Regions from separate parts of the Kosakonia sp. Marseille-Q7440 genome, predicted to be linked through region 3. Evidence: predicted binding sites of a transcription regulator. Region 3 holds the regulator's gene; each other region holds the start of a gene.

Region 1 (2,201 bases), on a different contig from region 3:
GGCGCCGATGCGGATTATTCACACCTCGGAGATGGAGTCCGGGCAGATCTATATCCCGTTTATCAACTGGCTGCTCTACTTCGCAGTGGTGCTGGTGATTGTCAGCTTCGAGCACTCCAGCAACCTGGCGGCGGCGTATGGTATTGCGGTGACCGGTACCATGGTGCTGACCACCATGCTCTTCACCACCGTGGCGCGCAAAAACTGGCACTGGAATAAGATTCTGGTCGGCATGCTGCTGCTCTTCTTCCTCTGCATCGATGTGCCGCTCTTCTCGGCGAACCTCGATAAGATTGTCTCCGGCGGCTGGCTGCCATTGAGCCTCGGTCTGGTGATGTTCCTGGTGATGACCACCTGGAAGAGCGAGCGTTTCCGCCTGCTGCGCCGGATGCATGAGCACGGTAACTCGCTGGAGGCGATGATCGCCTCGCTGGAGAAATCGCCGCCGGTTCGCGTGCCGGGAACAGCGGTTTATATGTCCCGCGCGCTGAACGTCATTCCTTTTGCGATGATGCACAACCTGAAGCACAACAAGGTGCTGCATGAGCGTGTGATCCTGCTGACGTTACGCACGGAGGACGCGCCTTATGTGCATAACGTTCGCCGCGTGCAGATTGAGCAGCTTTCGCCCACTTTCTGGCGCGTAGTGGCAAGCTACGGCTGGCGCGAAACGCCGAACGTCGAAGAGGTGTTCCACCGCTGCGGGCTGGAAGGGCTGAGTTGCCGGATGATGGAAACCTCCTTCTTTATGTCCCACGAGTCGCTGATCCTCGGTAAACGTCCGTGGTATCTGCGCCTGCGCGGTAAGCTCTACCTGGTATTGCAACGCAACGCCCTGCGCGCGCCGGACCAGTTTGAGATCCCACCGAACCGGGTTATCGAACTCGGAACGCAGGTCGAAATCTGACACCTTTCAAACCCCTCCCTAAGAGGGGTTTTTGCTATCAATTGCCAGAAATTTCCCTTAAGAAAGCTGCGCCGTTTTTTTCGCCATCGCGATGAGCGAAACGTTTCGATTTCGATCACACTTCTTCAATCAGGCGATAGTTTTCAGAACAATCTTCGTACTACACTGCCGTCAGCGAAACGTTTCGCTCATGGAGCAAAAATATGAAAAAAGGTTGTGTTCTGAACGCTGATATTTCTTCTGTCATCTCTCGTCTTGGTCATACCGATACGCTGGTGGTGTGTGATGCCGGGTTGCCGGTGCCGCGCAGTACGCAACGCATTGATATGGCGTTAACCCAGGGCGTGCCTTCCTTTATGCAGGTGCTGGAAGTGGTGACCGCGGAAATGCAGGTTGAGGCCGCAATCATCGCGTCGGAGATCAAGCAGTTGAATCCGCAGCTCCACGAAACGTTGCTCACTCACCTTGAGCAGCTGCAGCAACACCAGGGGAATACCATCGAAGTGCGGTACGTTACGCACGAACAATTCAAAAAAGAGACCGCAGGTAGTCAGGCGGTTATTCGCAGCGGGGAGTGTTCCCCGTTTGCGAATATCATTCTCTGTGCCGGCGTCACCTTCTGAGGCGATCATGGACGCATTACTGCAACTTAAAGGCATTGATAAATCCTTTCCCGGCGTTAAAGCCCTCTCCGGCGCTGCGCTGAACGTCTATTCCGGCCGCGTGATGGCGCTGGTCGGTGAAAATGGCGCCGGAAAGTCGACAATGATGAAAGTGCTGACCGGCATCTACAGCCGTGACGCCGGTTCGCTGCTCTGGCTGGGTAAAGAGACCACCTTCAGCGGGCCAAAATCCTCTCAGGAAGCGGGCATCGGCATTATTCACCAGGAGCTGAACCTGATTCCTCAGCTCACCATTGCCGAGAACATCTTTCTTGGCCGCGAGTTTGTTAACCGCTTCGGCAAAATCGACTGGAAAAAGATGTTCGCCGAAGCCAACACGCTGCTGGCCAAACTCAATCTGCGTTTTAAAAGCGATCGCACGGTAGGCGAGCTATCTATTGGCGATCAGCAGATGGTCGAAATCGCCAAAGTGATGAGCTATGAGTCGCAGGTCATCATTATGGATGAGCCGACCGATGCGCTGACCGATACCGAAACCGAGTCGCTGTTTCGCGTGATCCGCGAGCTGAAAGCGCAGGGGCGCGGCATCGTCTATATCTCCCACCGTATGAAAGAGATCTTCGAGATTTGCGATGACGTCACCGTGTTTCGCGACGGGCAGTTTATTGCTG
Region 2 (2,201 bases), 980 kb from region 3:
GCTCTGCCAGAAGCGGCAGGATCTCTTTTACCGGCACCACACCTATGGTGAGGATCGCCAACGTCGCACTCATCTTTGCTTTCCGCCTTTCAAAACTGCTTTTAGTTATGTTCTCTGCACAACAACCGACGGAGGATGGAACACCGCCGCCGTGTAAAGAGAATGTGCCACTCCTGTGTTCTAATAAATTCCAGTAACAATGAATATAAACAGTGACTGGCATTAAGCCAGTCAAAAAATGTGATGCAAGCGACTTTCTGAAAGGTTCAGGAAATCATGCTGGCGGGATCGCCGGATTAGCTTTTATCGGGATCCTCGTAACGCTTTTTCGCATCCAGCGCTTCCTGCTCCGAAGGGTGTTCGCTGATCAAAGAGTCCGGTTTCGGATGATCCGCGCGCAGTTCATACCAGGTGACAGTTGCGTCGCTGGGTCCCTTCTCAACAGCTACAACACGGGCTTCACGCGGATAGGGCGGTTTAGTCGGCATAGCTTATTCTCCTTTTGCAGTTAGAGAGATAAGTATAGTCAAACGTTTCGCTAACTGGCGCGCGCCAGGCGCAAAGCCGCCTCAATTTCTGCCACCACCGCCAGCGGCGGCTGCGCGGCATCGACCACGAAGTGCGCGGCATCGCGATAGAGCGCATCGCGGGTGGCGAGCACTTCGCTCACCTCTTCGCTGATCGGCTTGCCGGTCAGCGTCGGGCGTAGCCCCTCTTGCGGAAAGGCTTCCAGCCGCCCTGCCAGCACATCGACCGGCGCGCAGAGGTAAATCACGCGCCCGTGTTCGCGCATAAAACGGCGGTTATAGTCGCTGAGAATAATGCCGCCGCCGGTGGCGACGACCAGAGCGGGTTCGGTCACGGCTTCCAGCGCCGCCGTTTCACGGGCGCGAAAACCGGCCCACCCCTCCTGCTCTACGATTTGCGCAACGGTCTGTTGCGCCTCTTCCTGCAACCAGCTATCGGTATCGATAAACTGGAAGCCCTGTGACAGCGCCAGCGCCCGGCCAACAGTGGTTTTACCGCAGCCGCGTGCGCCGATGAGAAAGATGGGTAGCGTCATGAGCAGGTTGTTCCTCCAGGCCCCCGGTTGGGGGACAACAATAAGATGGCGATGATAGCACTAAACCAACGGCGCGCGCTGCGTAAGATTAACGTTACACACTCTCAACTTTGCGTAACAGAACGTTCTGGCGCAGCCTTTGTGCCTGTAAAGTTTCTGTGGCATCACCTGTAGCGGCAACCTTACTGGAAGTGATAAAAACTGACAAGCCCGGTTACGGCGTCTGGCGGCGCTGGCGCTCAAGCAGCCACTTATCGAGCTGCGCGGCGAACTGCTGGCGATCGCGCTGCGAGAGGGAGTCCGGGCCGCCGGTCTGGATGCCGCTGGCGCGCAACGTATCCATAAAATCGCGCATGGTCAGCCGCTCGCGGATGGTTGCTTCCGTGTAGCGCTCGCCGCGCGGGTTGAGCGCTGCCGCCCCTTTTGCGATGACTTCCGCCGCCAGCGGAATATCGGCAGTGATCACCAGATCATCCGGCGCGCAGAGGCGCACAATTTCGTTATCGGCAACGTCAAAGCCTGCCGGCACCCTGAGCGCGCGGATCACCTTAGAGGGCGGCACGCGAAGATTCTGGTTAGCGACCAGCGTTAACGGCGTCTGCGTCCGCTCCGCGGCGCGAAATAAAATCTCTTTAATCACATTCGGACAGGCGTCCGCATCAACCCATATCGCCATGGTGACTCCTTTTTGTTTCGGCGCATTGTCCCTTTAATTGCCCGCCGGGGAAAGCAGAGATCCTTTCGCCCTCGCCGGAAAAGCGCGTTAAGCTATGAATCACATGCAATAACAAGCAGAGAGGGACGTGATGGAAAAGAAAATCGGTTTTATCGGCTGCGGTAACATGGGTAAGGCGATTCTCGGCGGGTTGATCGCCAGCGGCGAGGTGAAACCGGGGCAGATTTGGGTTTACACGCCAACGCCTGATAAGGTCGCCGCCCTTCAACAGGAGTATGGCATCAACGCCGCGCAGAGCGCGCAGGAAGTCGCGCAGATCGCCGATATTGTCTTTGGTGCCGTGAAGCCGAACATCATGGTGAAAGTCCTCAGCGATATCGCCTCCAGCCTGAATAAAGAGACGCTGGTGGTCTCCATCGCGGCGGGCGTAACGCTCGATCAGCTGGCGCGCGCGCTGGGCCA
Region 3 (2,201 bases):
GCCATTAAGAAAATCAGCGCATTACGACGACCGCGATGGGAAAGCAGCAGCGTCATCAGCGGCGCACCCACCATAACGCCAATGGCGTAGGCGCTGATCAGCATCCCCGCCGCCGGAATAGAGACCCCAACGCCCTGCGCAATCACCGGCAGTAACCCCATCGGCGAAAACTCAGTGGTGCCAATGCCAAAGGCACCAATTGCCAGCGCAAGCAGGGGGAAATTTATTTTCATCTTTTGACTCCGAAATGGACATGCCGACCCTCTACCGGGTCGCGAAAGGCAAAAGTATGACAGGTGTCACAAAAAACAGAAGTGAGCGTACGGAGAAAAGTTTATTGCGCAACGGGTAACAATGGGGACGCAAGAACCGAGGGAGAGGGCTCTCCCTCGCATCAGATCAATGCAGTGCAGCGGTCAGCGCGCCGAAAACGATCAGGCTCAGAACGATGACGGTGGTGAAGAGTGAATACTTAAGATCGGTGCTCATCAATTTTTCTCCATTTAATTTCCCCACAAAAAGTGAGCCTGCGCATTTTTGCACAAATTATCTGAAAAATCTTGCGCGAATTGGCAGCAGAACCGTTTTAATACTTCCCCTTTTGCTCAAGATCAGACAAAATTCGACGCTAAATTTATTAGCGTACCGGCCATTGACTCCCCTCCTGACGTCCAGTGTCGTTTTCCCGGCGTACCGCACTCACTTTGATGGGTTCAGGGTGATTAAAGGCAAACGTTTACCTCAAGAATTATCAGGAGCTTACGATATGGTCTGGAGTAATATCTGATGGCAACGATTAAAGATGTCGCGAAACGAGCAAACGTTTCCACTACAACCGTATCACATGTAATTAACAAAACCCGTTTTGTCGCCGAAGAGACGCGCAACGCCGTCTGGGCGGCAATCAAAGAGCTGCACTATTCGCCAAGCGCCGTCGCGCGCAGCCTGAAAGTGAATCACACCAAATCGATTGGTCTGCTGGCAACCAGCAGTGAAGCGGCCTACTTTGCCGAGATCATCGAAGCGGTTGAGAAGAAGTGTTTCCAGAAGGGTTACACGCTGATCCTCGGCAACGCCTGGAACAGCCAGGAGAAGCAGCGCGCCTATCTGTCGATGATGGCGCAAAAGCGTGTCGATGGCCTGCTGGTGATGTGCTCTGAGTACCCGGAAACCGTGCTCACCATGCTTGAGGAGTATCGCCATATTCCGATGGTGGTGATGGACTGGGGCGAATCGAAGGCGGACTTCACCGATTCGGTGATCGATAACGCCTTCCAGGGCGGCTATATGGCCGGCCGTTACCTGATCGAGCGCGGCCATCGCGATATCGGCGTAATCCCGGGTCCGCTGGAGCGCAACACCGGCGCAGGCCGTCTTGCCGGTTTTATGAAGGCGATGAACGAGGCGATGATCAACGTGCCGGAGAACTGGATTGTGCAGGGCGACTTTGAGCCGGAGTCCGGCTACCGCGCCATGCAGCAGATCCTCGGCCAGTCCTCGCGCCCCACCGCGGTCTTCTGCGGCGGCGACATTATGGCAATGGGCGCACTCTGCGCCGCCGATGAGATGGGGTTGCGCGTGCCGCAGGATATCTCCGTCATTGGCTATGACAACGTGCGCAACTCGCGCTTCTTTACCCCGGCCTTGACGACGATTCATCAGCCGAAAGACTCGCTGGGCGAAACGGCATTCACCATGCTGCTCGATCGCATTGTGAATAAGCGTGAACAGTCGCAGTCGATTGAGGTGCATCCGCGCCTGGTGGAGCGCCGCTCGGTGGCCGATGGCCCCTTCCGCGATTACCGCCGTTAATCCCCTCCCGCGGGAGCCTTACTCCGGCTCCCGCAGCCACTCCTTATTCAACGTTTCGCTGTCCCCCAAGTAATCGAGCAGCCAGTTCAGTGCAGGTGACGCCTCGTTTTGTTGCCATGTCAGGCAGCAGGCGGCATCCGGAAACGGGTTTTCCAGTTCAAGCGCCACCCAGTCACCGCTATCGAGCCTCGGGCGGGCAAAATGGGCTGGCACCATCCCCACACAAAGCCCCGCCGACAGGCACGCTTCCGACGAGGCCCAGTCAGGCACCATCACCCTTTTCTGGTTATCCAGCAGCCAGGTAATACGCTTTGGCAAAGAGCGGGAGGTATCCTCCTGAATCAGCGACGGCCAGTTGCGCAACGTCTCATCGCTTAACGGACCGTCGA
Region 4 (2,201 bases), on a different contig from region 3:
TCGTGAATAAAGAGGATCGGGTTGGCTTCGCCCAGCTGCCAGCAGCGGTCAATCACCTCCTGGCAACGACGCTCCATCTCCGGGTTATCGCGCTGCACCGAAGCGAAGTCGAGATCGGCATCGGACTGACCAGACGCCATTGACGAGGCTGCACCGCCGCCAAGACCGATATTCATCGCCGGGCCGCCAAGCACGATCAGCTTGGCGCCAACCACGATCTCGCCCTTCTGCACATGATCTTCACGGATGTTGCCGATCCCGCCTGCCAGCATGATCGGCTTGTGGTAACCGCGCAGCTCTTCGCCGTTGTGGCTGTTGACCTTCTCTTCATAGGTACGGAAGTAGCCATTCAGCGCCGGACGGCCAAATTCGTTGTTGAATGCTGCGCCGCCCAGCGGGCCGTCGGTCATGATATCGAGCGCGGTAACGATGCGCTCCGGCTTGCCGAAATCCTCTTCCCACGGCTGCTCGAAGCCGGGAATACGCAGGTTAGAGACGGAGAAGCCGACCAGACCCGCTTTCGGCTTCGCGCCGCGCCCGGTCGCGCCTTCATCGCGGATCTCGCCGCCGGAGCCGGTTGCTGCGCCCGGCCATGGTGAAATGGCGGTCGGGTGGTTGTGCGTCTCCACCTTCATCAAAATATGGGTCGGCTCCTGGTGGAAATCGTAGCGACCTTCAGCGCGATCGGCGTAGAAACGACCAACCGCGGAACCTTCCATCACCGCCGCGTTATCTTTGTAGGCAGAGAGCACAAAGTCCGGCGTCTTCTCGAAGGTGTTTTTAATCATTTTGAACAGCGACTTCGGCTGCGGCTGCCCGTCAATCACCCAGTCGGCGTTAAAGATCTTGTGACGGCAGTGCTCCGAGTTAGCCTGGGCAAACATATAGAGTTCGATATCGTTCGGGTTGCGCCCCAGGCGCGTAAAGGCGTCGTGCAGGTAATCGATCTCATCTTCCGCCAGCGCGAGGCCGAGACGCAGGTTGGCGTCGATCAGTGCCTGGCGGCCTTCGCCCAGCAGATCCACGCTCTGTACCGGCGCGGGCTGGTGGTGCTCAAACAGACGCGCGGCGTCCGCTTCAGCGTTAAATACGCTCTCCATCATGCGGTCATGCAGCTGAGCCGCCACCTCTTGCCACTGGGCGTCGGTCAGGCTGGCGGCTTCAACGTAGTACGCCACGCCGCGCTCAAGGCGGTTGATCTTTTCCAGACCGCAGTTGTGGGCGATGTCGGTAGCTTTGGATGACCAGGGAGAGATGGTGCCGGGACGAGGAGTGACGAGCAGTAATTTTCCGGTTGGGGTGTGGCTGCTGAGGCTGGGACCATATTTCAGCAGGCGCTGGAGCCGGGCGTACTCTTCTTCGCTGAGCGCCGCGTTGAGGTCGGCGAAGTGAGTATATTCGGCATAAATATTGCTCACCGGCAGGTTGGTGGCCTGAAACCGCGCCAGCAGTTTGTTAATACGGAATGCGGACAGGGCAGGCGAACCACGCAGAATTTCCATCATAAGTCTCTCGTCTTCGATTACGAAGCGTCGGGGACGCTTAAAGTGTGCACCAGGGGAAAACGGGCGTCATTATAGAGAATCCTGACGTCCGACGAAACCGTTTGCGTGGAAATAAAAAGCGCTGGCGATTTTTAGCAATAGCTGTGGCCGAATGCTGTAATTTGTTGCCAACTGCCGTTTTGTTACGCAGAATGCCGCTTAATCAGCAGCAACCCCCTTGCTGTGATTGCGAAAACCTTTTGAGGCAAAGTACGGCGCAGAGAATTAACTCCTTGAAAAGATTTCAGATTAATTATCTGCTCATCGGCATTGTCACCCTGCTGCTGGCAGCGGCGCTGTGGCCATCAGTCCCCTGGTTTGGCAAAGCCGATAACCGCATCGCGGCTATCCAGGCGCGCGGGGAGCTGCGCGTCAGTACCATTTCGACGCCGCTTACTTACACCTCTATTAACGGCAAAAATTACGGCCTCGATTACGAGCTGGCGCAACAGTTTGCCGACTACCTCGGCGTGAAACTCAAAATCACCGTGCGCCAGAACATCAGCCAGCTTTTTGACGACCTCGATCACGACAACGCCGATATGCTCGCCGCCGGGCTGGTCTATAACAATGAGCGCGTCAAAAGCTACCAGACCGGGCCGGTCTACTACTCCGTTTCTCAACAGCTGGTCTATCGCGTCGGCAGCTATCGCCCGC

The links. Region 3 encodes PurR, which represses purine synthesis genes. Its sites were predicted from a motif close to CANGCAAACGTTTGCNTG; they were not measured.
Region 1: a site for PurR is predicted at 1,080-1,097, ahead of rbsD (D-ribose pyranase). Genes of this name have one in related genera too.
Region 2: a site for PurR is predicted at 1,080-1,097, ahead of aroL (shikimate kinase AroL). Genes of this name have one in related genera too.
Region 4: a site for PurR is predicted at 1,596-1,613, ahead of purL (phosphoribosylformylglycinamidine synthase). Genes of this name have one in related genera too.

The regions. Positions count from the first base shown of each region.
Region 1 covers NZ_CBCPLT010000002.1:104,101-106,301, reverse strand. The annotation lists gene kup (low affinity potassium transporter Kup) at 1-907, shown strand, start outside; gene rbsD (D-ribose pyranase) at 1,111-1,530, shown strand; gene rbsA (ribose ABC transporter ATP-binding protein RbsA) at 1,538-2,201, shown strand, end outside.
Region 2 covers NZ_CBCPLT010000001.1:849,431-851,631, reverse strand. The annotation lists gene ACWPW2_RS03785 (AroM family protein) at 1-73, opposite strand, end outside; gene yaiA (protein YaiA) at 297-488, opposite strand; gene aroL (shikimate kinase AroL) at 539-1,063, opposite strand; gene ACWPW2_RS03770 (YaiI/YqxD family protein) at 1,278-1,739, opposite strand; gene proC (pyrroline-5-carboxylate reductase) at 1,870-2,201, shown strand, end outside.
Region 3 covers NZ_CBCPLT010000001.1:1,833,326-1,835,526, reverse strand. The annotation lists gene ACWPW2_RS08455 (MFS transporter) at 1-233, opposite strand, end outside; gene cydH (cytochrome bd-I oxidase subunit CydH) at 400-489, opposite strand; gene purR (HTH-type transcriptional repressor PurR) at 787-1,812, shown strand; partial or broken gene punR (DNA-binding transcriptional activator PunR) at 1,809-2,201, opposite strand, start outside.
Region 4 covers NZ_CBCPLT010000002.1:1,328,578-1,330,778, reverse strand. The annotation lists gene purL (phosphoribosylformylglycinamidine synthase) at 1-1,448, opposite strand, end outside; gene mltF (membrane-bound lytic murein transglycosylase MltF) at 1,697-2,201, shown strand, end outside.